DNA from 2 places in the Pediococcus sp. EKM201D genome. Region 2 is predicted to be linked to the other one. Evidence: predicted binding sites of a transcription regulator. Region 2 holds the regulator's gene; the other holds the start of a gene.
The links. The regulator NrdR, encoded in region 2, represses ribonucleotide reductase genes. The targets are predictions, from matches to a motif close to ACACNATATATNGTGT.
Positions count from the first base shown of each region.

Region 1 (15,594 bases), on a different contig from region 2:
ATCAGCTAACTCTTGTAACTGACGTCGATTAGCTTCATAAGTAATCGTTTCTTGATCAAATTTTAGTTCTAACAGGTCCATTGCATATAACATCATCAAGTCCAATATTTTTTCTTGATAAAATCGATCCTTAGCCAAAGCCATTACTCGAGTTTGAACATCCACAAATGCAGTTATGTCCCCAGTAGTGGCCGTTATAAACCACTTTTCTAACGCCTTATGGGCATCCAAAATCCAGTTGTTATCTACCAGTGTTTGAATTTCACTCATATCGTTGGTTAACCGGGTTAAAATTCTAGCATCCGTTTCAGCTATATTTTGCTCTGTCAATTCCTTAATCAATCGATCTTTAGGTAACGGTTTTAGTTCAATAATTTCGGTTCTCGACACAATAGTTGGTAGCATCAAACTTCTATTTTCAGCAAGTAAAAACGCCGTTACCTCTCCTGAAGGCTCTTCGATGAACTTCAGCAAACTATTGGCCGCACTCGTTGTCATTTTATTAGCTTGTTCAATAATAAAAACTTTCCGTGCGCCCTCTACCCCACTTTTAGAGAATTCGGATTTTAAAAAACGAACTTGTTCCACCTTGATTGATTGGCCATCTGGTGCAATTTCTACAACATCTGGATGTTGTCCTGACATGATTCGAGTACACTCTTCACATTCTCCACAAGGCATTGATCCCTGTAAGTCAATACAAAAAAGACGCATCGCTACCCATTGAGCGACGTCTTTTTTTCCAATCCCACCTGCTCCGGTTAACAGGTAGGCATGCGACAAATGCTGGCTATCAATCATTTCATTAAAGCGTTTAACAATTTCAGGTTGTTTTTCCACAGCCTGATTAGTTAAATTTTTCAGATCTTCCACTAGAAGCGCTCGAATTGATCTACCGGAAGAACAAGGACGGTTGCACCACCGACTTGAACCTTAATTGGATAGGCCGTAGTACCTTCCATATTAACGTCCATGTTAACAGATGGTGTCATAAATTCTTCTCTGGTATGACTAGCTTTCTTGATAATTTCAAGGACTTCTGGGACACGTTCTTCTTCAATCCCAATCATGAAAGTTGTATTACCTGATTGTAGAAAACCACCAGTTGTGGATAACTTAGTTGCTCGAACATTTTGATCAATAAACTGATCACTCAAATAGTTTGCATCTTTATCTTGTACAATTGCGATAACTAACTTAGTTGCCATAATAATATTCCTCCGCTAATTTAAAATTTGGTCTAACACTTCAATTACATCTCTCTTTACATCATCAAGTTCTTGACTCGCATCAATTACGACAATCCGATCTGGAAATTTCTTAGCTAAATCTAGATATGCCGAACGGACTCGCTGATGAAAATCTAATTGTTCTAAATCTAACCGATCAACATCTTCCGTCCGATGAGTCATAATGCGCTTTAGTCCAAGTTCTGATGGTACATCCAAGTAAATTGTTTTTTCTGGTAATGCTCCTTCAGTAGCAAAGAGATTCATTTGATAGACGGCATCGGTACCAATTTTTCTGCCTGCTCCTTGATATGCAATTGAGCTATCAACAAATCGGTCACAAAAAACCACATGATTTTTTTTCAAAGCTGGTAAAATCGTTTCCACCAAATGTTGTCGTCTAGCAGCCGCATAGAGTAAGGCCTCCGTTCGCTCATCCATCTCGGTGTTGTTTTTATCCAAAATAATAGTTCGAATTGCCTCTGAAATAGGATTTCCGCCGGGCTCCCTCGTTACTGTTAATTGGTCCTTCAAACGCTGTTGGTAATGTTCGACCATCGCTTGCAGAACCGTTGTTTTTCCAGCCCCATCTGGACCTTCAAATGATATAAAATGCCCGTTCACCAGTATTCCCCGCCTTACTTGTTTTAAATTATTTATTGTTTTTATTCTACTTTAGATTTTAAGGACTGTCTATTAACCTTAATTAAAATATCACCATATTAATTTAAAAAAATGAGCTAACGCGCTGGTAAAATCGCATTAACTCATCTTTTAATTATTTTGCTTTACATTTCTGTTCGGCCTTCAACCGCTTTATATAAAGTCATTTGATCCGCATATTCAATATCACTTCCGACCGATAACCCGTGAGCTAAACGAGTAACTTTAATGCCGGACGGTTTAACCAATCTTGAAATATACATCGCTGTCGCTTCCCCTTCTGGAGTTGCATTTGTAGCAATAATAACTTCTTTAATGGCCTCGTTCTTCTGTAAACGGGTAAGTAACGCAGCAATATTGATGTCTTCAGGGCCTTTACCATCCATGGGTGATAACACGCCATGTAACACATGATACAAGCCATGGTATTCTTTCATCTGTTCCATTGACATTACGTCCTTAGAATCTTCGACTACTAAAACCGCTTTTTGATCTCGTGAAGGGTCCTGACAAATATCACATGGATCATCTTCCGTAATATTTCCACAAATACTACAGAAACTTAGGTCCCGTTGTGCTGAAATCAGCGCCTTAGCAAATTCGGTTACATCATCTTTTTCCATATCTAACGTAAAAAATGCTAATCGGGTTGCCGTTTTATAACCAATACCTGGTAATTTCATGAAACTATCGATTAATTTCGCAATCGGTTCTGGATATTGCATAACGGTCTATCACCTACGATTCTTAATTACATTCCGGGGATGCCCTTAGTGTATTTTCCCATTGTTTTATTAGTTTCACTATCCACACGATTCATAGCGTCGTTTACAGCGGCTACAATTAAATCTTGTAACATGTCTGGATCATCTTCATCGATTGCTTCAGGATTAATCACGATGTCTTTCATTCTATGATCACCGGTGAATACAACTTTGACCATGTCATCTGGTGCCACACCCGTAAATTCAGTTTGATTTAATTTTTCTTGTTCTTCTGTTACCTTTTTTTGCATCTTTTGCATTTGACGCATCATGCTTTGCATGTTTCCCATTCCACCACGCATTTGTATTACCATCCTTTAATCATTTTTTATATTTACATTTTCAGAGCCAAATAATTCGACCGCTTTTTTAACAGCTTGATTATCTTCATCCGCTTTGGGTGTAGATTGCTCTGATGCCTCTGGTTCAGATTTTTCTTGATTCTTATCAAAATGATGAGTATTTAAGAAACCTGACCGCACCTCTGGCCACTCTTCAACTGTAACATAAACTACCTTAAAATCGGAACCAGTTAACTTAGCTAAATTTTGTTGAAGTTCAGTACGAAGCACTTCATTATCGACGGCCTTTTCAAACAGAAAGTCGTAATTGAACGCTACGACCACTCCTTCTTTACTAGCTGCAACTGGCTTAGAAACGTGCATTAAAGCCCGTTCTGTAACAGATAGCATATCCATTAGGTCGCGCCAGAGTTCCTGCATTGTATTTAAACTGGCCTTAGTAGCATTTTCCAAGATCGGATAAATCTTGGTTAAATTAGCAGGAGTTTTAACTTGTTTAGCCCCTACCGCTTTTTTCTTAGGTTTAGGCTGAGCTGATTGTGAATTACTTGGCGTATTTTTTACATTTTGTTGTAGCTTTTGAATTGCTTGTTTTAATTGACTGACTTCTGAACGTAACTGCTCCACTTCTTGGTTATCCACGGAACCGGTTGGGGCTTCGGTGGAAACTTTCGCAGTTTTTCGTTGTGATAGCTTAATCGTCAAAACTTCCAAATAGACATCTGGGTGAGTCGTGAAGCGCATTTGTTGTTGAATACTATTCAACGTATCAATCATCTGATATAGCTCCACGCCAGTCACCATAGCTGCTTCTTCAGTAAAAGCTTCCGATAGATCATTCAAGCTTTGTTCTTGCACCAACTGGGGATCTTCTTGGTATAAGAGTAAATTTCTTTGGACAGCAATTAAGTCTTCAATTAATCGTTGTCCATCTTTACCCTCATCTAAAATTTGATGCAAAGTTTCTAATGCCGCTGATGTTTCTTGCTTAAAAATTTGCGTTAAATACTGATCTAATAGTTTTTGGTTAACACTTCCTGTAACTAATAAGGCGTTATCTAAAGTTACTTCTTCGTTACCAAATGAGATCACTTGATCCAAAATACTTAACGCATCTCGCATCCCACCTTCAGCAGCCTTGGCGATAATTGCTAAAGCCTTTTGATCGTACTGGATTCCCTTTTGATCCAAAATATAGACCATGCGATCATAACTTTGAGCTGGTGTAATTCGTTTAAAATCAAAACGTTGTGTTCTTGAAATAATAGTTAATGGAATCTTTTGAGGTTCCGTCGTTGCTAAAATAAAAATTACATTAGCTGGTGGTTCTTCTAAAGTTTTCAACAACGCATTAAATGCTCCGGTTGATAGCATATGGACTTCATCAACAATGTAGACTTTGTAGTCTGCTTCAGTTGGAGCATACTTTGCCTTATCTCGAATATCGCGAATTTCTTCGACACCATTATTCGAGGCCGCATCAATTTCGATTACATCGTTTAAGGTTCCCTCAGTAATCGCTTTACAAGTCACACATTCATTACAAGGCTCACCATCTTTAAGATAGTGACAATTAACCGCCTTAGCAAAAATCTTAGCTGCCGATGTTTTTCCGGTTCCTCGTGGACCAGTAAATAGATACGCATGGCTGGTCTGCTCAGTTATTAATGCATTTTTTAAAGTCCTCGTGACGACGTCTTGACCGACCATATCATCAAACTTTTGAGGCCGCCAAACACGGTATAATGCTTGATAACTCATTTGATTTCCTTCCATATTTGCTTTTTTTAAGAAAAGAACCCTTAGCCCAATGGACTAAGAGTTCGTTAATTTACCCAATAACTTAAGGCACAAGCCAGAGCATACTTAGTGCTGCTTCCTTCCGGACCTGACACAATTCGTAAGTCCAACCTTGCCTCAAGGCCTTACGGCAATAACTATGATACTCGAATTTTAAAAAAATTTCCACTATTTTACTTAGTTTTTTTTCTTCTTTTTCGAATTTCTTTAAAAAACGTCTTCATTAACATCGATGCTCGGTCAGCTTCAATCCCTTCATGAACCGTCACTTGATGGTTTAAACGCGTATCTTCGAGTACGGTATACAGGCTTCGAACCGCTCCTGCTTTAGGATCTCGAGCACCAAAAAATACTTGAGGTAATTGTGAATTGATGATGGTTCCACTACACATTAAGCATGGTTCAATGGTCACAAAAAGCTGACAATCCCACAGCCGCCAGCTTTTTAAATAAGCGCAAGCTTCCGTAATAGCTAAGACTTCCGCATGAGTGGTTGAATCCTGTGAGTGTTCTCTTAAGTTATGACCACGACCGATAATTTTACCATCATGAACAACCACTGCTCCAATGGGGACCTCATCAATCATTTTGGCGAATTGGGCCTCTTTAATTGCTTCATTCATATAAAAATTAATTTCATGCTCTGTTAACTTATTCATGTGCACTTCTTAAAATATAATATCCTTTATTCTTTTTTAGGACTTCGACATTCCCAAAGGTTTCTTGCATTAATTTTTTAGCTGAGGGCGCCCCCTGTTTTTTCTGAAGAACAATTACCAGTTGGCCACCTGCTTTTAAATGAGATTTAGCCTCAACGATAATTGTCTCAACTACCGATTTTCCTGCACGGACTGGTGGATTAGAAATAATCGTGGTGAAATCCGTATCATCGATATTCTCATATGCATCTGATTTATAAATTTGAGTCTGTTTTTCGACGCTATTAGCAACTGCATTTCGTTTGGCGAGTCCCAACGCGCGTTCGTTAACATCTGTCATCTGTACTTGTATCTCTGGAAAACTTTTGGCAAGTGATATGCCAATTGGACCGTATCCACATCCCACGTCTAAAATCTTTTCAGCAGAACCTACAATTTGTATTGCTTCAAGCAACGTCCTAGTTCCAAAATCAATTGTGTTTTTTGAAAAAACACCGCGATCCGAAATAAAATTTAATTTATGACCCAAAAGCTCGTAGCTCCAATGCTTCTCGTCATGTTCGGCGTTGGGATTTTCAGTAAAATAATAATCTGTCATTGAAAAGTCCTCCATTCTCTATTAATATAATATCGTATTGTAAATTCAGTTACCAATTTAAAAAGAATAAAATTTAATAAACACCGCCAGCACAATATATAGTGGGATTATAAAAATATATCCTCTACATATTGTGCTTTTTTATTTCAAATTTAGTAATAAATGTTGTATACTTAGTTCCATGATAAATGAGACAAGGGGGATCAGTATTATGAGAAAAATAATTGTGTACACTAAAAATAACTGCATTCAATGCAAAATGACTAAACGCTTCTTATCCGAAAACGGGGTTACTTTTGAAGAACGTAATATCAATGCAAATCCAGAATATATCGACGCTTTAAAAGCTAAAGGCTTCCAAGCCGTACCAGTCGTTCAATTTTCTGAAGAAAAAGCTGTGGCTGGTTTTAGACCTGATTTACTAAAAAAATTAGCAATTTAGTTCTCCACCAACGCTAACTCAGATGTTCAAGACGCCCCATTCGTACATTGTAAATGCGGAGCGTTTTTTTATTTCACTTGATTGAAGAGAGGATTCGAATTATGACTTTAAAAGATCTAAAAGATGTTACTTACTATGATTTAAACAATGAAATTAACATCCCTGTTGATAACCAAATTCCCCTAAGCAAGGATCGTGAAGCTCTAGCTGCATTTCTAAAAGAGAATGTTCAAGCTAACACCATGCAATTTGATTCTCTACGTGAACGTTTCGATTACCTCCTCAAAGAAGACTATATCGAGGCTGCCCTTGTTGAAGAATATTCATTCGATTTTATCGAAAAACTGTACGACTTCTTAAAGCAACAAGACTTCCACTTTCAATCGTTTATGGCAGCTTATAAGTTTTACGCTCAATATGCCTTAAAAACGAATAATAACGAATATTATTTAGAAAACTTCATCGACCGCGTGGCTATGAACGCTCTCTACTTTGCTGATGGTAATGAAGAATTGGCCATGAATATTGCCGATGAAATCATTCACCAACGCTATCAACCAGCTACTCCTAGTTTTTTAAATGCCGGTCGTAAGCATCGGGGAGAGTTAGTTTCATGTTTCTTAATTCAAGCTAACGACGATATGAACTCGATTGGTCGTACGATTAATTCTGCTCTTCAACTTTCTAAATTAGGTGGCGGGGTCGGAATCAACCTCACTAACCTTCGTGAGGCGGGAGCACCAATCAAGGGGATTGAAGGCGCTGCTAGCGGTGTGGTTCCGGTTATGAAACTACTAGAAGATAGTTTTTCTTATGCCAATCAATTAGGACAACGTCAGGGAGCTGGTGTTGTATATCTAAACGTTTTCCATCCCGACATTGTATCTTTCCTTTCAGCTAAAAAGGAAAATGCCGACGAAAAGATACGGGTTAAAACCCTCTCACTTGGTGTAGTCGTTCCCGATAAATTTTATGACCTCATCAAACACGACGAAGATATGTATCTATTTAGTCCTTATAGTGTGGAAAAAGTTTACGGTGAACCTTACGCCTACGTCGATATTACTAAAGAATACGACAACATGGTCAAAAACCCTGCTATTAAGAAATTCAAAGTTAAAGCCCGTAACATCGAAAATGAAATTTCTAAACTTCAACAGGAATCTGGCTATCCTTACATTGTTAACGTTGATACGGCTAATCGAGAAAATCCAATTTATGGAAAAATTGTAATGAGTAATCTCTGCTCAGAAATTATGCAAGTACAAACTCCATCCGTAATTGATAACAAGCAAAACTATACGAAACTAGGAACTGATATCAGTTGTAACCTTGGTTCAACAAACATTGTTAATATGATGCAAACGCCCCACTTCGGTAAATCGGTCGAAACTATGGTTAGAGCGCTAACTTTTGTTACGGATCATTCTGATATTGACGTTGTTCCTTCTATCCAAAATGGAAATGCTCTTGCTCATACCATTGGTCTTGGAGCAATGGGACTCCATGGTTACTTAGCTAAGAACCACCTTTACTATGGTGAAGCAGATTCGATTGAATTCACTAGTGTTTACTTTATGCTGTTGAACTATTGGACTCTAAAAGCTTCTAACCAGATTGCCAAAGAAAAGAATCAAGTTTTCCACAACTTTGATAAAAGCAAATATGCTGATGGTTCTTACTTTGATAAATATGTAGAAAATGATTTTGGACCTAAATCCAATCGAGTTAAAGAGTTATTTAATGGAATTGAAATTCCAAGCGTTGAAGATTGGAAGCAACTTAAAGCTGATGTGATGGCTGACGGACTTTATCACCAAAATCGAATGGCAGTTGCTCCTACTGGTTCAATTTCTTATATCAACGATGCGACAGCTAGTCTTCAACCCATTGTTAACAAAATTGAAGAGCGTCAAGAAAAGAAAATTGGGAAAATTTACTTCCCAGCTCCATATCTTTCCAATGATACGTTAAAATATTACCAATCAGCTTACGACATTGATATGCGTAAAGTTATTGATATTTACGCTGCTGCCCAACAACATGTTGACCAAGGGATGAGTATGACCTTCTTCATGCGTTCAACAATTCCAGCTGGAATTTATGATTGGAAGGAAGGCCGCACTGATAAAATGACCACTCGTGATCTTAATATCCTTCGTAACTATGCCCATCATGAAGGTATCAAGTCCATCTACTACGTTCGTACCTTCACAGATAATGATGGTGAAGTTGGCGTAAATCAATGTGAAAGCTGTTCAATTTAAATAAGTGGAGGATTTTTTAATGGAAAACTATGAAGCAATCAACTGGAATGCCATTTCAGACCAAATTGATAAAGCTACTTGGGAAAAGTTGACTGAACAATTTTGGCTTGATACCCGTATTCCAATTTCAAATGATCTTAGTGACTGGCGTGAATTAGACGAAGACCACAAATGGGTCGTAGGTCACGTATTTGGCGGTCTAACTCTGTTAGATACTCTTCAATCACAAGATGGAATGGCAGCTCTCAGAAAGGATATTCGTACTCCTCACGAGACAGCAGTGTTAAATAACATTCAATTTATGGAATCGGTCCATGCTAAGAGTTATTCATCAATCTTTGAGACTTTAAATACTCCCTCTGAAATTGATGAAATTTTTGCTTGGAGTGATTCAGAAGAATTCCTTCAAAATAAAACTAAACGAATCTATGAGTTATATCATGATGATGAACATCCTTTGAAGAAAAAGATTTCGAGTGTATTTTTAGAAACTTTCTTATTCTACTCTGGCTTCTTCACTCCCCTTTATTACTTAGGTCATAATCAACTAAACAATGTGGCTGAGATTATTAAACTAATTCTTCGTGATGAATCAGTTCATGGAACTTATATTGGTTACAAATTCCAATTAGGCCTTAAAGAGCTTGGTGAAAATGAACAGCAAGAAATAAAGGATTGGATGTATAACTTCTTATACGATTTATATGATAACGAAGAAAAATATGTTCATACTTTGTATGACCAAGTTGGTTGGACTGATGAAGTTCTTACCTTCACGCGTTATAATGCTAACAAAGCCCTCATGAATTTAGGGCAAGACCCATTGTTCCCTGATACTGAAGCTGATGTTAATCCCATCGTAATGAATGGGATTTCAACTGGAACTTCTAACCATGACTTCTTCTCACAAGTTGGTAACGGTTATCGTTTGGGTAACGTGGAAACTATGAGTGATGAAGATTACAACATTTAAATCCAAATAAAAAAATCCAACTTCCATTTTAGAAGTTGGATTTTTTGTAACGCTCTGTCATCCTATTTATCAAAAAGTCTTTATTTGAATATTTTTTAAAACAAAAAAAGAGCTATTTCCATCCAAATGGAAATAGCTCTTTTAATAACTTAAGAAATTAAATTACTTAACTTCTACAGTTGCGCCAGCTTCTTCAAGCTTAGCTTTAAGTTCGTTTGCTTCGTCTTCAGAAACGTCTTCTTTAATTACAGAAGGAGCGTTGTCTACCATGTCCTTAGCGTCTTTCAAGCCAGCACCTGTGATTTCGCGAACTGCTTTGATAACTTTGATCTTAGCTGAACCACCTGAAGTAAGTTCAACGTTGAATGAAGTCTTAGCTTCAGCAGCGCCACCAGCAGCACCTGCTGCAGCAACTGGAGCAGCAGCTGAAACGCCGAATTCGTCTTCGATTGCTTTAACAAGATCGTTTAAATCAGTAATTGAAGCACCTTTTAAGTCTTCAATAAATTGGTCTTTATCTAATGCCATTTTTGTTTCCTCCAAATTAATTATAATTAAATGTTATTTGCTTATGCAGCGTCTTCTTCAGACTTCTTGTCAGCAACAGCTTTAAGTGCATATGCAACGTCACGTACAGGTGACATAAATTCATTAGCAAGCATTGCAAGCAAGTCTTCACGACTAGGCAATGTAGCGAATGTATTAATTGTATCGATATCAGCAACTTCACCTTCAATAATACCACCCTTAATTGAAAGGTTGTCATTACTGTCAGCAAAAGTCTTCAAAATCTTAGCAGGTGCAACAGCGTCTTCTTCTGAGAAAGCAACAGCTGAAGGACCAACGAACACGTCGTCCATACCTTCAAAACCAGCTTTTTCAGCAGCACGTGTCAACACTTTGTTTTTGATAACGCGTAGCTTGATACCAGCGTCACGAAGTTGTTTACGTAAGTCTGTTACTTCAGCAACAGTTAAACCACGTGAATCAACAACAATAGCAGAAACGGATTCCTTTAATTGTTCAGCAACTTCATCAACGATTGCAGCTTTTTGTGCGATAGCTTCTTTACTCAATGTATTTCACCTCCTGAATGATTGTTGAACCATAAAAAAATTCGTACCCCAGAAAGACTCTGAGACACGAATAGTTTCATACGTTCCTCGGCAGGCAATATATTAAGGCCAAACATGGCCACCTGAGTCTTAGGTAAATTATTCAGTTATAATTCACTCTTAGTAATATATCACAGCGTTTGGAACAAATCAAGAGATTTTAGAATTGAGAAAAGTCAACCTTAACTCCTGGTCCAAATGTTGATGCAACTGATACGTTTTGTACGTAAGCACCCTTAACAGATGCAGGACGTAAACGAACGATTGTATCGTTGATTGTTTGTAAGTTACCAAGTAATTGGTCAACATCAAATGATACTTTACCAATTGGCACATGAACATTACCGTCACGGTCTGTACGGTATGTAACCTTACCAGACTTAGAATCAGCAACAGCCTTTTCAACATCCATAGTAACTGTACCAGTCTTAGGGTTAGGCATTAAGTTCTTAGGTCCCAATACGCGACCTAAACGACCTACTTGTCCCATCATGTCTGGTGTTGCGATTGCAACGTCAAAGTCTAACCATCCGTCTTGGATGCGTTGTACTAAGTCGTCGTCACCAACAACATCTGCACCAGCTGCTTTAGCTGCTTCAGCCTTAGCACCTTTAGCAAATACAATAACTGTTTGCTCTTTACCAGTACCGTTTGGTAAAACAACGGCACCACGAAGTTGTTGGTCAGCTTGCTTTGTGTCAACGTTCAACTTGTATACTGTTTCAACAGTAGCGTCGAACTTTGCAAAATCAATTTTCTTAACTAATTCAAGCGCTTCTTTTGGAGCATAAGCCTTAAGAGCTTCTACTTGTTTTGCAGCGTCTTGAAACTTTTTACCTTTTTTAGCCATCTGTGTGTTTTCCTCCTAGCAAATGTGGTTATAGCGGATTTTCCTCCCACTTTGATACATCCACTTTAGTGGAGTATCCGACAGTGCGTGTATTAGCCTTCGACTACGAATCCCATACTACGTGCTGTACCTTCGATCATGCGCATAGCAGCTTCAACGTCTGCAGCGTTTAGATCTTGCATTTTTGTTTCAGCGATTTCCTTAACTTGAGCAGAAGTAACTGTTGCTACTTTGTTCGTGTTAGGTTCACCAGAACCGTGTTCTACACCAGCAGCTTTCTTCAAAAGAACTGAAGCAGGTGGTGTCTTTGTAACGAAGTCGAATGAACGGTCTTCGTAAACTGTGATTACAACAGGAATTAACAAGCCAGCTTGGTCAGCTGTACGTGCGTTAAAGTCCTTTGTAAATCCCATAATATTGATACCTGCTTGTCCAAGTGCTGGTCCAACCGGTGGAGCTGGAGTTGCTTTTCCTGCAGGAATTTGCAATTTAACAATGTTTGCTACTTTCTTTGCCACGAGACATACCTCCTTAAAATAAGTCCGTGTGTGGTCACGATGAAGATTTATATTTCTTCTCCCACATTGAGTATGCAAGGCATACTACGATATAATACCACACCCGAAATGTTTGTTCAAATTAAAATCTAGTCAATTTTATCAATTTGTTCGATATCTAGTTCTGTACTAGTTTCTCGACCGAACATATCGATGTTAACTTTAACCTTCATGTTATTATTATCGACTTCAGTAATCTTACCAGTCAAACCTTCAAAAGCGCCATCGACGATCTTAACTAATTCGCCTACTTCAACTTCGATATCAGCATGACGAGCAGTCATTCCTAAGCGACGAAGAATACGTTCAACTTCATCTGGTAAAAGTGGAGTTGGTTTACTACCAGAACCATGGGAACCAATAAATCCAGTAACTCCTGGTGTATTACGAACCACGTACCAAGAATCATCAGTCATAATCATTTCAACCAAAACATAGCCAGGGAATTCATTCTTCTTAACAATCTTGTCTTCCCCATTTTTAGTTTCAACTTCTTCTTCTTCGGGAACAACTACTCGGAAAATATATTCCGCCATCCCCATTGATTTAGCACGTGAATCCAAGTTATTTTTAACTTTATTTTCATATCCAGAATATGTATGTAACACATACCAGTTTTTTTCTTCAGTTTCCAAGTTAAGCGCTCCTTTTCCAAAATAAAAAAACTCCGTAAGCACGAAGTTTCTATCAACAAATTAAATTATAACAAAATAATCGACCTTATGCCATTATACAAATAGCTTAAGGAACAATTGAATTAGCCAATCGGCTAAAGCTAAGAAGGCTATAAAAAATACCGATGTTGAAATAACAGTGGAAGAGTCTTTTCTTAACTGTTTAAAATTAGGCCAGTCAACTTCTCGCATCTCTTGACCAATGCTCTTAAAAAATCGAAACATTTAATACGCCTCCTATCTTGTTTCACTGTGTAAAGTGTGTTTGTTACAACGTTTACAGTACTTATTAACCTCTAAACGGTCTGTTCTTTGCGGGTTAGCTGCTACTGTGTAGTTTCTTGAACCACAAACAGTACATGCTAAAGCTACTTTCTTTTGGGACATAAAAAATCCCTCCTTATCGAAATTAAACTTTAGCATGTGCAACCCTGATTGTCAATTAAGGGCGACCATACATTTGTTCACTTAATTTTTGTTTACACCGTACTATCGCATTTTGGATCTTAATCACCTCATAACCAAGTTTTTCCGCAATTTCTTCTGGGCAATTTCCTTTAAACAACAGCACTGAAACTTCTTTTTCAAATTTTGATAACAATGATTCATATTCCGCATAACTCTCCTTAATGACTAAATTACTATGCGGTGTAATCTTAGAAATTTTCTTAGTTGCTGTTTCTAAATCACCATCAACACTTTCTATCGATTGCGCCGTCAGACCCGCTTTTCTTTTATAGGCCATCTCAAATCTTAAGATACTATAAATTCGATTAGTAAAATTAGTTCGAAAAAAAAGCCCCCAAAGTAATTTTTAAATTTTCATCAAAATTAACTACCGAGTTGAAGAAAACGATGCGTCCTTCTTGCAACCAATCATCCCATTCTAGATTACGAATCGAATATCTTGTTCTTAATTTTTTAATAATTGGAATATATCGCTTAAATAGAATTTCAAAATTACTTGAATCATTGTTTTTTATTTGTTGAACTATTTCAAGCTCATCCAATTCTTCCAAACTACCTTGTTTCGCCATTACGCTTCCTCCCTGTTTCAATGGAAACGATCTTAGCAAGGTTGTTAAAATTTTCTAACCGCATTTTTCGTAAATAAAAAACGAATAATTGGCATTCCAATCATTCGTTTCTAATTTTTAAAGTTGATGTCTTGAATTATAGCCTTGGTAAATTAAAAGTCCGGCTGCTACACTTGCATTTAAACTTTGAATTTCACCAACCATCGGAATCGTTAACATTTCGTCCACATTATCCTTAGTTAGGCGGGCCATACCTTTTCCTTCGTTACCGATAATCAAACCTACCGCCCCTTTTGCATCCCAGCGGCGATAATCCGTTCCCTTCATATCAGTACCAAAAATCCAAAGTCCACGTTCTTTAAGTTCTTTAATCGCGTTAACTAAGTTGCTAACTTGGACGACAGGAACTCGTTCAATTGCTCCCGCAGAAGTTTTGGCTACGGTACTGGTTAAACCAACTGCCCGTCGTTTTGGAATAATTACTCCGTGAACGCCTGCTGCATCTGCCGTTCTTAAAATTGAACCTAAGTTATGCGGGTCTTCAATTCCATCTAAAATTAAAATGAAGGGTTCCTCTTCGCGTGCTTTAGCTAACTTGAAGATATCATCTAATTCAGCATATTCAAAGGATGCAACCGCTAATACCACCCCTTGGTGATTTTGTCCGTTCGATAATGTATCCAATTTCGACTTAGTAACTCGTTGAATTACCAGACCTTGTTTTTTTGCTTTAGCAATAATTTGTCCAATTCCATCCGATTTTAGCCCTTCTTGAATAAAAACCTTGTTAATTGAATGATCACTTTGCAAACTAGCCATTGCTGGATGGCGGCCAATGACAAAATCTGGTTGTTGCGTTTCATTTGAATTATTCAATACGTAAATTTCCTTCCTCGACTTTTTCAATACACCATTGAGCAAATTCAGCTAAACGTTCAGTTTGATTTGTCAATGACAGATATCCAACAATTGCCTCAAATCCCGTTGAAATTCGGTAAGTAAGGACTGATGTATTTTTTGCAGACGTATGACTTTTAGCATTACGCCCCTTTTTGAAAGCTTCGATTTCTTTTTCAGTAAGAAAATTTTCTGCTTCCATTGCGTTAATTAAAGCTGCTTGTGCTTTAGCAGATACATATCTGGTTGCAACGTGATGTAACCGATTAGGACGGGTAAGCCCTTGTTTAATTAGATGTCTTCTAATAAAAACTTCGTATTCCGCATCACCCAAATAAGCTAATGCAATTCCATTAATTGCTTGGTAATTAAACTCTTCACTCATCTTTTTTTCTCCAACGTGTTCCTTGTGGCGTATCCTCTAAGATAACACCCATTTCTTTTAATTGATTACGTAATCGATCACTAGTCTCAAAATCGCGGTCTGCACGAGCTTGATCGCGTTGTTTAACTAATTCATCAATTTCAGCATCATCATTTTCAATCTGTTTCAATTCAATCCCAAAAACAGCTGCCATTTTAGCATAGCTGGTTAATAATTGATTAATTTGCTCAGCATTCACGGCTGTTTTTTCACTATATACATTGATTAAGCGTGCAAACTCGTAAACAACGGTAATCCCATTTTGCGCATTAAAGTCATCATCCATCGCTGTAATAAAGTCTGTTTCTAATTGAGCAGCCTGTTCAGCAACCGTTGCGTCAGC
Region 1 covers NZ_JAALFK010000003.1:235,644-251,237, forward strand. Annotated here, with positions in the region: gene holB (DNA polymerase III subunit delta') at 1-873, opposite strand, end outside; gene HFC68_RS06195 (cyclic-di-AMP receptor) at 873-1,208, opposite strand; gene tmk (dTMP kinase) at 1,224-1,853, opposite strand; gene recR (recombination mediator RecR) at 2,018-2,617, opposite strand; gene HFC68_RS06210 (YbaB/EbfC family nucleoid-associated protein) at 2,644-2,958, opposite strand; gene dnaX (DNA polymerase III subunit gamma/tau) at 2,974-4,719, opposite strand; RNA gene ffs (signal recognition particle sRNA small type) at 4,796-4,882, opposite strand; gene HFC68_RS06225 (nucleoside deaminase) at 4,932-5,417, opposite strand; gene HFC68_RS06230 (class I SAM-dependent methyltransferase) at 5,410-6,015, opposite strand; gene nrdH (glutaredoxin-like protein NrdH) at 6,227-6,457, shown strand; gene nrdE (class 1b ribonucleoside-diphosphate reductase subunit alpha) at 6,559-8,724, shown strand; gene nrdF (class 1b ribonucleoside-diphosphate reductase subunit beta) at 8,744-9,697, shown strand; gene rplL (50S ribosomal protein L7/L12) at 9,860-10,225, opposite strand; gene rplJ (50S ribosomal protein L10) at 10,267-10,773, opposite strand; ribosomal protein L10 leader region at 10,799-10,925, opposite strand; gene rplA (50S ribosomal protein L1) at 10,973-11,662, opposite strand; gene rplK (50S ribosomal protein L11) at 11,755-12,180, opposite strand; gene nusG (transcription termination/antitermination protein NusG) at 12,309-12,854, opposite strand; gene secE (preprotein translocase subunit SecE) at 12,948-13,118, opposite strand; gene rpmG (50S ribosomal protein L33) at 13,131-13,280, opposite strand; gene HFC68_RS09350 (hypothetical protein) at 13,336-13,638, opposite strand; gene HFC68_RS09355 (hypothetical protein) at 13,676-13,930, opposite strand; gene rlmB (23S rRNA (guanosine(2251)-2'-O)-methyltransferase RlmB) at 14,048-14,806, opposite strand; gene HFC68_RS06295 (Mini-ribonuclease 3) at 14,799-15,212, opposite strand; gene cysS (cysteine--tRNA ligase) at 15,205-15,594, opposite strand, start outside.
Region 1: the regulator NrdR is predicted to act here: its motif matches at 6,105-6,120, upstream of nrdH (glutaredoxin-like protein NrdH).

Region 2 (15,594 bases):
TATCTAAATTTACTAGAAAACTTCTATGTACTCGTAGAAATTGTTCTGGATCTAACTGCTTTTCAAGGTTAATTAACGTTTGTTTGCTTGTGATTAATGGTAAATTTTTGGTATAAATTAGTACATTCCCATTTTGGGCTTCCAAATAAAGAATATCGCTCTTTTTAATAATTATCGTTCTTTCATCAACTGTAACCGAAAGTCGCGGATTTTTACACATGTCACTATTAACTAATGCCTCTGGCTTTTTTAAAATTCTATCGACTCGTTTAAGCGTTTCATCAATACGATCTTTTTCAAAGGGTTTTAATATGTAATCTGTAGCATTAACGTCAAATGCATCTAAAGCATATTGATCGTAAGCCGTGGCAAAAACAATATATGGACGTAGTTTTTCTTCCTTTTTCAAGAATTTTGCAAATGACATCCCATTTCCATCATCAAGTCTAATATCTAAAAACATTAGATCCGGTTGATCCGTCATTAATTTTTGTTTAGCTTCAGTGACTCCTTCTGCTTCACTAACGCTATCTACTAACGGATTATTCCTCAATAAAAAATCAAGTTCACTTCGAGCTAGGGGCTCATCATCAACAATTAATATCTTCACTATCTTTACACCTGTTCCTTATATGGAATTTGGATTACCACCTGGGTTCCATTTTGATTACTGCTTATTTTTAGTTCGGCATCTTTACCATAAAGACCCATCAAGCGCGCATTAAGATTTTGTAATGCCGTTCCACTCCCACTTACAGAACTTACCGTCTGTTTTCCTAATTTATCAATAATACTTTTATCAATCCCTTGCCCATTGTCAGTAATTTCAATTTTAAGTCTTTGTTTAATCTGTTCAACACTAATTGAAACTATATTGCCCTTTTTTCGACTATTAAAGGCATGCTTAAGGGCATTTTCAACAATAATTTGGATGCTAAATGGAGGTATCATTACATTTTCCGAAACCTTCTGGTGAAACAAAATTTCAAATCGATTTGGAAAACGTGTTTGTTCAAGCATTAAATAGGCTTTAACATGTTTGAATTCTTGATACAACGGAATGGTTGTTTCTCTAATCCCCGTTAAATTTGCCCTAAAATAAGTACTGAGTTGGATCAGTAATTCACGTGCTTGGTCACTGTCGTACCGCATAACTGCCACAATTGTATTTATCGCATTAAAGAAAAAGTGCGGATTGACTTGCGATTGGAGAGATTTTATTTCGGCATCCCGCACTAATTCTGATTGATGCTCGATTTCTCCTAACATTATCTGCATTGCTAATATTTCTCCCAGCCCTGTTCCTAATTGAATTTCCACTGGACTTAATCGCCATTCTTCTACATAGTAGAGTTTCAAACTACCTACTGCTTTACCTTTAATGATTAAAGGTACTACAACAGCCGAGTGTAATGGACAACTTTTTACAGGGCAATTAATCTCATGAGCATTATTTCCAATTTGAACTTCACCCAATTTAACCGCCTCTTCAGATAATTCCGTCAAGATAGAAGCACCTGTGATATGGTGATCACTTCCCATCCCCGCAAAAGCCAGAATCTTAGATTCATCTGTAATACCAACCGCATCAAAATTTGTATATTCCAATATTAAACTAGCAGCCTTTTTAGTGGCTTCTTGATTTAACCCTTGGCGAAAAACTGGCAAAGTTTTTAAAGCTAACTGAAAAATTGATTTAGTTTGGGTAGCTTGAGTATCAACTTCCTGCCGAAAATAAAGCGTGATGATTGATAAGAAAACCGAAGTCCCTAAAGCACCTACTAGCATCATTGGTATTGCAATATATTTTACCAAAGTCCAACCTGTCGGACTAAATAGTAAAATAAACAGCATTTGGATTGCTTCCATTAAAAGTCCTACTAAAAAACCATCAAACACTTTCATTGTTGCAAATCGATGTTGTTTTTTCTTAGCAAAAAAACCGGCTAAAATTCCAATTATCATCGAACTGGGAATATAAAAAAGGGCATCGGTTGTTAGCGACTCTTGCAACATTCGGTGAAGTCCAGCGACTAAGCCTACTCCGCCCCCAACCAGCGGCCCGCCAATAATTCCTGAAACTGTAACCGTTAAAATTCGAATATTAGCTACAGAATCTCCAGGGGTAACATTCTGCAGAAGGGATTTGAATTGAATGCTATTATCAGGTCGAAGTTCAACACCAATTAAATTTGCTACAATCGTAAAAATAGAAAAAATCGCAAATAATTGGAAAGTTGTTGACCAATCTTTTCGAAAAAGTAATTTCCTAAATTGAGGAATATTTACTAGAAAAAAAGCCAAAATAATAATTAATCCAGCTCTTTCAAACAAAAGTACGGTTAAATTTAACATGCCTACTCCTTACATTAATCATTCTAAAACTACCATTCTTAATCACAATATAATTATAAGCCTTTCAACGGTCATCCCTTATTAAAGCCTACAAAAAAATAGGATTTTAATGATATTCACACCATTAAAAATCCTATTTTAATTAAACTATTTTAGTCATTTTCGCGACTGTAACTTTCAATTTCACGAACGATATTGTTGATAAAGTCAGCACTAGCTTCATTCTTAGAATCATCTTCACCGTAGTGACGTACACTAACGGAGTTATTTTCTAATTCATTATCACCAACAACTAAGATATATGGAATCTTTTGAGTTTGAGCTTCACGAATCTTATAACCCATCTTTTCATTACGGTGGTCAACTTCAACTCGAATGTCTTTATCGACCATTTCTTCACGAAGTTTATCGGCATAAGCACCATGTAAATCATCTTTAACAGGAATGATTGTAACTTGCTTAGGAGCTAACCAAGTTGGGAAAGCACCCTTATACATTTCAATCAAGTAAGCCGTGAAACGTTCCATAGTTGAAACTAATCCACGGTGAATCATTACTGGACGATGTTCTTCCCCGTCAGCCCCAACATAATGTAGATCAAATTGCTTTGGAAGCATAAAGTCTAATTGGATTGTTGAAAGTGTTTCTTCATTTCCAAGGGCTGTCTTAGTTTGAACGTCAAGCTTTGGACCGTAGAATGCGGCTTCGCCTTCAGCTTCAACATAATCTAAACCAAGATCATCCATAGCAGCTTTCAACATAGATTGTGACTTGTTCCACATTTCATCATCGTCAAAATACTTTTCAGTATTGGCAGGATCACGATAACTTAGGCGGAATGTGTAGTCAGTGATATTGAAATCACGATAAACTTCAACCATTAATTGAAGAACTTTTTTAAATTCAGCTTGAATTTGGTCTGGAGCCACAAATGTATGACCATCATTCAACGTCATTTCACGAACTCGCTGTAATCCAGAAAGAGCACCGGATTTTTCGTAACGATGCATCATCCCTAATTCAGCAATCCGGATTGGTAATTCACGATATGAACGAATATGGTGCTTATAAACTTGGATATGTGAAGGACAGTTCATTGGACGGAGTTCAAGCATTTCGCCATCACCCATGTCCATTGGTGGGAACATGTCTTCACGATAGTGTTGCCAGTGACCAGAAGTCTTATATGCATCAAGGTTCATCAATACTGGAGTGTAAACATGTTGGTAACCATGCTTAACTTCCTTATCAATAATGTAACGTTCAATGGAACGACGAATTGTAGCACCATTTGGCATCCAGTAAGGAAGTCCTGCACCAACCTTAGGGTCAACGAAGAACAAGTCTAAATTGTTTCCAATGACACGGTGGTCACGTTCGTGAGCTTCCTTTTGGCGTTCAAGTTCTGCTTCAAGATCTTTTTGTTTGTAGAAAGATGTTCCGTAAATCCGTTGGAGCATCGGATTACTTGACTTACCTTCCCAATAAGCACCTGCAACTGACAACAACTTAACGGCTTTCATATCTGAAGTGCTAAGTAAAGCAACGTTATCACTAACAATTATTTTTCCATCAACGTCATAAACACTAACTTTGCCATTTTTTTCGTTACGCTTAACGATTTTAGCTTGGTATGGGTCACCATCAACGCTTGCTAGGGCTTCTTCTACACTAATTTCACTATGCTTTAAGCTAATCTTAGATTTAATAATGTCCTTCATCTTATCTTCGATTGCTGGTAATTGGTCAACTGAAATTTGTTGATCAACCTTATCTGTATCAACGTAAAAACCATGTTCTCCGTTGCCAATCTCACCAAAATGAACTCCAGGATAGATGCTTTCGATAGCACTAGTCAAAACTAAGGCTGCCGAATTCCAGTTAACGATGTTACCATCTTCTGAATCTTTTGTGACAATTTCGATTTTTACGTTTTCGTTAATAGCTTGGTCCAAACGAACCAAGGCACCGTTAATTTTCCCAGCAACAGCTTTTTTAGCAAGGCTAGTACTGATTGACTTAGCAATATCTAAAATTGAAACGCCTTGTTCAAAAGGTTTTACACTGCCATCTGGAAATTCAATATTAATTTCTGTCATAACACTCTCTCCTTAAATTTATGTACAAAAAAAGTCCCTGGTATAAAAATACCAGGGACGTGATTGTCATTTATTATTCACGCGGTTCCACCCTAATTGTAGACAGCTAAAAAACTATCTACCACTCGATTAAAAGCCATAACGGTGGCAACCGAACTGGGATTGCGCCCAGCCTCTAGTCAAGTGGGAAGTTTTAAGTGCATCGCTTGCAGTCGCGGCTCCGCTCCCTGAATTAAAAACTACATGTTTGACTGTGATTTATACATTTATTCTACCTATTTTTGATTGTTTGTCAATCCTGTCGATGATTTTTTCCCGTCATCGAGACTTCCTCACTCAAAAATTTAATTCGTTCCATCAATCTTTTCGCTTTTAAAGGTTCTGCTTCGCCTCTCTGATTGACTGTTAGATGTTCTCGCTCTAATTGGTCCATTGAAAAATTAGATGTAAAAAATGTTGGTAATTCTTCTTGCATTCGGTATTCGAGAATTACTCCCAATACGTCATCCCTAATCCAAGAAGAAATGCTATCCGCTCCAATATCGTCAATTACCAAAATCGGAGCTTTTTTAATCGCATCGATTTTAGTTTGAATCGTATTAGAACTTCCAATCGCATTTTTTAATTCAACAGCTAAACTAGGAAAATGAACAATAGTTGTCGAATATCCTTCATCAGCCAAAGCGTTCCCCATTGCACCCATTAGATACGTTTTTCCCACACCAAAACTTCCCGTCAAATACAAACCCTTATGCCAATCTTGAGGGCGTTCTAAATATTCGTTTACAAACGCTAAAGTTTTAGCCAAAGCGTCTGTTCGTTCTGGTTCCTGATAGTATCCCTCCAATGAAGCATGACGGATTAATTTAGGCATACTAATCGATTTAACTAACGCTTTTCGATGACGTTCTTGTTCTAATAAATGAGTCTGTTTCGTGGGCACATATTCAATATCAATCAAATGATTGCTTAAGACTAATTCTGGCTGATATCCCGGTAAAAAGGTTGCTTGGTTATTTTTAATCTTATTCCGTTCTGAAACAAATTCATACAGCTTAGCCGCTCCACGTTCGATAGCTTCCTTGGATAGTTCGTCTTGATGCTCCTCGCAAAAACTAATCACTTCTGGATCAGAATACACTGATTTCATCACGTTATTAAAACGCTGGTCGAGCTTTCTTTTGCTCATTAATTCTTGCAAAATTTCTCGGACATTTTCCATGACTATCCCTCCTTGCCTCTAGAACGAAGTTTTTTAAGTTGTTCATTAATTTTTTTAGTTGTTTCTGGATTAACTTGCTTGGGTTCTTTAGTCTTAGCGGTCTCCGTAGCCCATTCAGGTAAGGTTTCTCTTTGAATCGTACGCCGATTTTTCGAATAATTATTGTTCGTATTTTTCTTTTGTTCTTGGCGTTTACGAATAAATTCTAAAGCTTCCACTGGAGTTTTAATTTTATTTTTAATCCAGTCATTGGCAATTGCTTCCACTAAATTTTTATTTAACGTAGGTCGACCCTGATCAACAATAAAATAGTAAACTAAAAAGTTTATCACACTAATTGGCATTAACCCTTTACCAACTAAATCTGTGATAATTCTTTTTTCTGCAGCAGTTGTAAAGCCCCCTGCTTGTGCTTTTAAACTTTCAATAAATGCGTTGGGTGACATAGCATAGGTTGCACTAATAATGGCGCGTTCTTCTGTAGTAAGTTTAGCTAGTGCATTATTCGGAATTGACTCGTTTTTAGGCTGAGAATTTCCATCATCTTTAACCGGCGTCTGCCCATTATAAGCGTTCAAAACTCGTGACTTTAATTCTTTAGGATCAATTTTGTTATCTTCATAACTCGTAGAGGCTTTGATTAACTGAGCCATTTCGCTTTCATTAATCCCATAAATAGTCTGTTCAACCATAATTAAATGTTCATTTTCTAGCAAGCTCTGATGATCTACAAAACTAGAACTTAGCATTTGCGCAAGTAATTTAAAATCAAAATCTTGGTTAATAACTTCTGTATCAACTTCATGCTCGGTTTCCGATAAACTTTTCTGAACCTGATTAATTGCATCTGGTTTATTTATTACGCTACTTCCCAATTGAAAATAGTCGCCCAGCTTTTTGGAAACATCATAAAATTCGTCCTGACGCACGTGCTGCTTAATCAGTCGATGACTCAGCCGATCGAATTCACTTTCGCCAATCACGCCCAGCAATAAAGCACTCAAAGTGTCATCTTTAAAGAATTTAACGGGATCGGCTGGAGCTTGGAGTGCATACAAAAATAAACTTCGACGATCAATTTTTCTCTGATACGTTTTTAGTAGACCCAGTGCTTCTAAACGTCCTCGTGCCTCAACTATCGCTGGTAGATCGATTCCAAGCCAATTTAAAAGGATTGTATGTGTGTACTGTTCTGAGATCGATTTGGTTTCCTGACTCATTTCCCACAAAACCATCATCAAACTATATGCATCTGAGGTCAACAATGGACGATATAGTGTCGTCAATGAACGTTGCTCAAAATCAGTAATTTGACGTTGGCTATCAATTATAAATGAATCATGGGGTGCTAATTCACTCATCTCAGTTGCCATCTACTCTTTTTCCTTTTCTTCGTCTTTTTTCATCATATCTTGCAGCTCATCTAAAAAGACATGCATATCTTTAAATTGACGGTAAACACTAGCAAATCGAATATAAGCAATCTCATCTAAATCTACTAAAATATTCATCACATATTCGCCAATAATTTGACTTGAAATTTCGCTCTCACCTAAAGAACGAACCTTATTTTCAACCTTATCGACCATATCCGTCATCTGTTCCATGTTTAAGGGCCGTTTTTCAGCTGCTCGTACAATCCCTTTTAAAATTTTATCTCGATCAAACTCTTCTCTTGATCCATTTTTCTTAATAACTAGTAATGGTGTTGCTTCAACACGTTCAAACGTGGTAAATCTAAAGCCACATTTTTCACATTCTCTTCTTCGTCGAATAACCCGACCTTCATCGGTTGGTCGACTATCAACAACTCTTGATCCATTATTTCCACAGTGTGGACATTTCATTTCGTTTCACCTCGCCGAATGCTTCGGAAGCTTAGAATAAATTCTTGTCAACAAGCCATTTTACCACTTGACTTCGTGTCTCTTCAATTGTTCCACTGGTATCAACCACAATATCAGCTTTTTTTACCTTTTCTTCGATAGGCATCTGAGCTTGAATTCTTTTTTGAGCGTCAATTTCATTTAAACTATCACGTTGCATTAAACGTTCTACTTGAATTTGAGCACTAGTTTTAATGACCATTAAATAATCAACCATTTTTTCATATCCTTGCTCAAAGAGCACCGGAGCATCTAAAACTACTACCTTACTTGCGCTAAAAGTGTCCAATTGTCTTACTATTTCGGTTCGAATATAAGGTTGCACAATTATATTTAGCTTTTCCAATTGTCTTTGATCATTGAATACAATTGGTCCTAGTTTTCGACGATCAATATTTTGATTTTTATCTAGAATACTTTCACCAAAAGTATCCATCAATTTCACTTTAACTTCATCAACTGTTAAGATTTCGTGTGCAATTTGATCAGCATCAACTACCGGAATTGCTTTAGATTTCAAAAATTGGCTAATCGTCGTTTTACCCATTGCAATCCCACCAGTTAGACCAACTATCACTGTCATATCACTACCTCAAAACTTGGCAATGGGGGCAAAAATGGGTCCCACGTTGTGCCACTTTAATCCGTTCAATGGGTGTCCCGCATCGCTGACACGGCAAACCTTGGCGATGGTATACATGCAACTGGTTTTGAAAACTTCCCGCATGACCATCCGCATTCAAATAAGAAAAAACCGTCGTTCCTTTAGCTTCAATCGCCAATTGCAACTCTTCAAAAATTGATTCACGCAAAATTGCAATTTCTTCATCAGTTAAAGTATTAGAAATCTGCTGAGGATGAATTTTGCTTAGCCACAATACTTCATCAGCGTAGATATTGCCTAAACCAGCAATCATGGACTGATCCAATAGAAAACTTTTCATTCCACGTTTTCGATTCCGTAGCTGATGGGTTAAATATTCTAAGGTAAGGGTCTCAGGCGTTGGTTCTGGTCCAATCGTTTTTAAACCGCCCACTTGTAATTCCTCACCCGTGGGTACCAAATTCATCCTACCGAATTTTCTAGTGTCGTTGTACCGAAGATCTTTTCCATCATCAAGCTCGAAAATAACGTGATCATGTTTGCCATACTCTTCATGACGATCAACTACAGAGTATTTACCCTCCATGCGAAGATGAGAAACCATCGTGTAATCTCCACTAAAATCAATTAATAGATATTTGCCGCGTCGTCGAACATTAAGAATTTTTTTACCCTCTAGTTCTTCTGCAAAAATTTCCGCTTTTGGTGAGACCATTTTTGAATAACGTACTACAACATTAGTAACTATTTTTCCTTCAACTAAGGCTGCTAGGCCTCTACGAACTGTTTCAACTTCTGGTAATTCAGGCATACTTCTCCCCCGTTATTTAGCGTCGTACCACGTATTTCCCCAAGCTGCTCCAACTTTAAGTGGAACATCCAATTTAACTGCTGAGTCCATAACCTTCGGTACTAATTCTTTCATTAACGTCATTTCTTCATCCGGAACTTCAAAAATCAATTCATCATGCACTTGGAGTAACATTCTACTCTTCAAGTTACGCTTTTCTAATTCATTTTGCATATCGATCATCGCAATCTTAATAATATCAGCAGCACTACCTTGAATAGGCGTATTCATAGCGGTTCTTTCCGCAAATGAACGTAAATTAAAGCTAGACGAATTAATGTCTGGTAAGTAACGTCGACGGTGCGCAATTGTTTCTACGTAGCCTTGTTCTTTAGCTAACTGAACTGATTCATCAATATATTTTTTTACACCAGGAAATTCCTTAAAGTATGTTTCGATAAATTTCTTGGCATCTTTCCTAGAAATTCCAATGTTTTGGGACAAACCATAGTCACTGATACCATACACAATTCCAAAATTAACTGCTTTAGCTTGACGTCGGATATTAGGAGTTACCTCGCTAGCATCCTTTAATCCAAATATTTTAACTGCAGTTGTAGCATGAATATCTTCGCCATTTTTAAATGCTTCCTGTAAATTCTGATCACCTGTAATATGTGCTAATACACGTAATTCAATTTGTGAGTAATCCGATGATAAAATATGCCACCCTTCACGAGCTGGAACAAAGGCTTGGCGAATCTTCCTACCCTCTTCAATGCGCACCGGAATATTTTGTAAATTAGGGTCAATGGAAGATAGTCGGCCCGTTTGGGTCAAAGTTTGTACATAGGTTGTATGCACTTTTTCATCAGTCGTATGAATTACTTTTAAAAGCCCATCAACATAAGTTGATTTAATTTTTGAAAGCGTACGGTAGTTCAAAATATTATCAATAATTGGTGACTCGCCTTGTAATTTCTCTAAGACGTCTACCGCAGTTGAATACCCTGTTTTAGTTTTCTTAATGATTGGTAATTTTAACTTTTCAAACAGCACTACTCCGAGTTGCTTGGGCGAATTAAGATTAAATTCCTCTCCCGCTTCGTTGTAAATATTGGTTTCAATTTCACTTAAGCGTTCAGTAAACTCGCTTTGCATTTGATTTAAGCGGTTGCGGTCAACTTTAATACCGCTAATTTCCATCTTGGCTAATACAATTGCGAGTGGTAATTCAATATCCCAATATAAATTATTTTGTTCATTTTTTACTAATTCTTGGTCCAATTGTTTACCTAAAAAGTTAATAGCTGCTAATTTACGTGCAAGGTGGTTAAACAATTCTGTTTGCTCTGGAACCGCACGCTTAGCGCCTTTGCCATAAACATCATCGTCTGTATCAATCGCATCGTAATCATGCTCATGAGCAAGTTGACCTAGGTCATTAGAATTATCATTAGTATCTAACAAATACGATTGAAGCAATATATCAAAGTTAACCGCCGTTAGCTTAATCCCTAGTCGATGTAAGCCAACATACGTCCGCTTACTATCAAATACATTTATCTTAATTTTGGGATCTTCCAAAATAGCTTTGATTTTTGAATTGTTCAACAGTTCTACATCATCACTAACCCAAATGTTATCGGCATTTCCGATCACAAATCCCGTAAAATCAGACAAATGATAGTTTTTGTCCAACATTTCCAAATAAAAATCAATTTCACCCTTTAATGATTGGAGTTGTTCCACGTTGTCCTTATTTAAAACGTTAAAAATAACCTCTTTTTTCACGGCCTCAACTCCATCTTGAGTTGCCGTTTGATCTAATTTACTTAAAAAGGACTTAAAGTTCATTTGGTGGTAAAATTCTCTCAAATTTTCTTCGTTAATACCGACATACTGCACATCATCGAGACTAATTTCTATCGGTGCATCCCGTCTAATAGTTGCTAGATCTTTTGACATGAAAGCATTGTCTCGATCTTCAATCAAATGCTCCTTCATCTTGCTAGGTTTTAATTCATCAAGATGCTCATACAAATTCTCCAATGAATCAAATTGTTTTAACAACTTAATGGCCGTCTTTTCACCAACTTTAGTTACCCCAGGATAATTATCCGATGTGTCTCCAGCTAAGCCTTTAATGTCAATAATTTGTTTAGGTGTTACGCCTAATTTTTCTTCGACATATGCTGGTGTGTACTCTTCTACTTCGCTTACCCCTTTTTTCGTAACGGCGACGATTGTTTTTTCGCTACTCAATTGGGTTAAGTCACGATCTCCCGTAACCACAACTACCGCATAATCTTGGGCTTCAGCTTCTTTAGCAAGCGTTCCAATAATGTCATCAGCTTCATAATTAGGAAGCTCGTAAGATTTTATTCCATATCCTGTAAGTAATTCACGTAAATAAGGCATTTGCTCTGATAGTTCAGGTGGTGTTTTAGACCGACCACCTTTATAATTATCAAATTTTCCATTTCTAAAAGTGGTTTTACCAGCATCGAAGGCCACCAAGGCCGCTGTCGGCTGGTATTGTTCTAAAATACTATCTAACATTTTGTTGAAACCAAAGATTGCATTAGTATGTAATCCATTTTTATTTACAAATTTACTTAAAGAATTATGTAACGCAAAAAAAGACCGAAAAGCAATACTATTTCCATCAATCAATAAAAGTTTATCTTTTGCCATAATTTCCTCCGTTTTCTATCCTCTTTAATGATACCAAAAACCGAAGGTCAACGTGAAAAAGATTGACCTTCGGTTTATTTGTATTTATAAAATTTTTATTTAGTCTCGATTCCATCCAAAAATAGTTAAGAAGTATTGGAAGAGGTTAATAAAGTCTAGATATAGACTAAATGCCCCTTGGATTGCAAGTCCAGTCTCAGAAACTTGGTCACCATAGTTCAGGTAAAGACGTTTCATAGTTGCAGTATCATACATTGACAAACCCGCAAAAATCACAATTCCAATAATTGAGAAGAAGAAAGTTACGGCTGAACTGTGAAGGAAGAATAAATTAATCACTGAAACTACCACCATCGCAATCAATGCCGCAATTAAATGGTTACCTATCCTTGATAGATCACGCTTTGTGGTTACTCCCATCACACTCATTACAATGAAAACCGATGCTGCTGAGAAAAATGCCCCCGCAATAGTAGCGGTACTATAAAGCATAAAGACACTCGACAACGTAATTCCAAAGAATGCCGAAAAGGCAAATAGCATTAAGAAACTAACCGTTGGATTCTGTAAGGCCGCCTTTTGTCCAAAAATCATAAACAAGAACAAAGCAATAAAAATTACCCAGATACTCATCCTTCCTTGAGAAAGGAAAGTCATTACAGCTGGTCGCCAGATTGTGGCTCCCAGGTAAGCAATCACTCCAGAGAAGGCTACAGCAGCTGCCATCCACCCGTACATCTTTGTTAGAAATCGATTTAATCCTATTTCTGTATTAATAACATTTGGTCTTTGATCCAATCTAATTCCCCCATTCGATTATTTACCACATTGTAACAAGAAGCTACCCAAATGGCTAATGTTATAGGTCAAAATTAGTCAAACAAATCAAAACTTAATAAATTATTTAAATAATGCCTTATAAGCATTTTCGTACTTAGGAATATCTCCGGCCCCCATGAAGACCAATACTGCATCGTGTAAATCGCTAATAGCCGATAAATCGTCTTGATGAATTAATTTAGTATTATTACCAATCTTATCTGCTAAGTCTTGCGATGAAACAGCCCCGGCGTCTTCACGTGCAGAACCAAAAATTTCAGTTAAAACAACTTGATCAGCTAAGCTTAAACTCTTAGCGAAGCCATCCATCAAAGCGGCAGTTCTTGAGTAAGTATGTGGTTGGAAAACAGCAACAATTTTTTTATCAGGAAATTCTTGGCGAGCTGCATCTAATGTCGCCTTAATTTCAGATGGATGATGTGCATAATCATCAATTAAAATATTATCAGCAACTGCTTCCTTAGAGAAACGACGTTTAACACCTTGATAAGTTAAAAGTTCTTTTTGAACTAGGTCCAAATCAACTTTTTCAAAGTATGCTACTGCGATTACAGCCAAGGAATTTAGCACATTGTGTTCACCAAAAAGGTTAATTGTAAATCTACCTAACTTTTCACCCTTATGGATTACATCAAATTCAGAACCCATGGTTGTTCGACTAATATTGGTAGCTTGGAAGTCATCATTTTCCTTAGTTCCATAATAGTAAACTGGAACAGATGTATTGATTTTACGAAGACTTTCATCTTCGCCCCAAGCAAAGATTCCCTTATGAACTTGATCGGCAACCTGCTGGAAGGCACTTTCAACATCGGCGAGATCCTTATAATAATCTGGATGATCAAAATCGACGTTAGTCATAATCATATAGTCTGGATGGTATGCAATAAAATGACGACGATATTCGTCAGCTTCAAAAACAAAGAATCGTGCATCTGGAATACCCTTACCGGTTCCATCACCAATTAAATAACTAGTCTTGTCTAAACCACTTAAAACGTGAGCAAGCAATCCTGTTGTACTAGTCTTACCATGCGTTCCTGCAACACCAATACTAGTATATTTGTCTAGCATTTGTCCCAGAAGTTCATGGTAACGAATTACTTTTAGACCCATTGCTCTAGCTTTTTTAATTTCAGGATGTTCGTCAGTAAATGCATTTCCAGCAATCACCGTCAAGCCTTCACGTAGGTTGGCCGGATCAAAAGATAATATCTTAATCCCAGCAGCTTCTAAGCCCTTTTGTGTAAAGGTATATTGCTCAATATCTGATCCTTCTACTTTGTATCCCTCGTCATGCAAAATAAGTGCTAGGGAACTCATCCCTGACCCCTTAATACCGATAAAATAATAAGTTGAATCTTTATCCACCTTTACCACTCCTATAATTAAATTGTTTTTAGTTTACCACACTACACTTCGTTATTGTTTCCATCATAAAAAACTTCCCGTGGTTTTGAACCACGAGCTTCCGAAATATATCCTGAAGCCTCAAGTTGATCCATAATGGTTGCTGCTCGGTTGTATCCAATTGAAAACATTCTCTGTAATTTAGATGTTGAGATAGTTTCCTCATCCGCTAAGAATTCAAGTACATCATCCATTAATTCGTCTTCGCTATCCAACTCTTCACTTTGGACTTTCAACTCATTAGGATTGAAAGCATATTGTGGCGCAGCCTGTGCTCGGACAAAATCAGTAATGTCATCGATTTCTTCATCAATAAAGGCCCCTTGTAGACGAACCGGATTACTCTTTCCATTTCCAAGGAACAGCATATCTCCTCTTCCTAAGAGTCGCTCTGCCCCTGAATGATCCAAGATTGTTCTTGAATCGACTTGACTAGATACCATAAACGCTACCCTTGTTGGAATGTTATTTTTAATCAATCCGGTTACTACGTCCACGCTAGGTCGCTGGGTTGCAATCAATAAATGAATCCCAGCTGCTCGTGCTTTTTGCGTAATTCGTACAATGTAATCCTGTACTTCTGAAGAAGAAACCATCATTAAATCAGCTAATTCATCAATAATAACTACAATGTACGGCATCTTATTGGCGTAATCTTGGGCCTTTTCGGCCTTTTTATTATATTGCTCAATATTGCGAGCACCTGCAGCCGCCAGTCTTTCATAACGCTCATCCATCTCTTTGGTAACCCATTTTAAAGAAGCCGATGCGGCCTTAGGATCTGAAATAACTGGAGCAAGCAAATGTGGCAGTCCATTGTATGGCGCTAACTCAACCGTCTTGGGATCAATTAATAGTAGTTTCAACTCTTGGGGAGTCGCTTTGTATAACAACGACACCAAAACGCTGTTAATAAAAACACTTTTACCAGAACCAGTGGCACCAGCAATCAGACCATGCGGCATCTTGCGAAGATCATAAGTTTGAGGTTGACCAAACAAATCAACTCCCAAAGCCACGGTTAATGGTGACTCACTTGCTTTAAACTTATCTGAACTAATAATTTCACTTAAAGGCACTGGTCGAGGATGCAAATTAGGTACTTCAATCCCCACGGTATTTTTACCAGGAATTGGAGCCTCAATTCGAATATCCTTAGCCGCTAACTGCAGCTTTAAATCATCCGTTAGATTCGTGATTTTATTGACTTTAACTCCTCGACCGAGTTCAATTTCAAATTGAGTTACCGTTGGACCCACAGTCCAATTTACAACCTCAGCATCAACATCAAACGCTAATAAGGCATCATTCAATCTTTGAATTTGATCATTAACCCACTCGTCCGTATTATCAGTGTCAATTACTGGATTAGGTAATAAATTCAAACTTGGAAATTGATACCCGAATTCATTAGTTTCACTTCGTTCAAATGGCTGCCTTGGATTTTCTTCCAGCGGTTGCTCTTCAAAGTGATTATTATTTTCAATTGGGACAGCTTTTTCAACCATCGTTTTCGGTACGTTTTTTTCTATCACCGGTGTAATATTTTCATCAAGTTCATGATGACTTTTCTCAAGCTGGTGTCGATGCTTAATTTCATGCATAACCTTTGCTGGACGTTTCGGTGCCTCATATTTTGTACGGGGCATTCTAAAACGAGGCTGTCGATGCTCAGTTTTCTCTACCACTTG
Region 2 covers NZ_JAALFK010000001.1:430,713-446,306, forward strand. Annotated here, with positions in the region: gene HFC68_RS02235 (LytTR family DNA-binding domain-containing protein) at 1-610, opposite strand, end outside; gene HFC68_RS02240 (LytS/YhcK type 5TM receptor domain-containing protein) at 616-2,355, opposite strand; gene thrS (threonine--tRNA ligase) at 2,508-4,454, opposite strand; gene dnaI (primosomal protein DnaI) at 4,747-5,676, opposite strand; gene HFC68_RS02255 (replication initiation and membrane attachment family protein) at 5,679-7,049, opposite strand; gene nrdR (transcriptional regulator NrdR) at 7,050-7,523, opposite strand; gene coaE (dephospho-CoA kinase) at 7,555-8,145, opposite strand; gene mutM (bifunctional DNA-formamidopyrimidine glycosylase/DNA-(apurinic or apyrimidinic site) lyase) at 8,150-8,977, opposite strand; gene polA (DNA polymerase I) at 8,990-11,653, opposite strand; gene HFC68_RS02280 (Bax inhibitor-1/YccA family protein) at 11,753-12,451, opposite strand; gene murC (UDP-N-acetylmuramate--L-alanine ligase) at 12,554-13,864, opposite strand; gene HFC68_RS02290 (DNA translocase FtsK) at 13,906-15,594, opposite strand, start outside.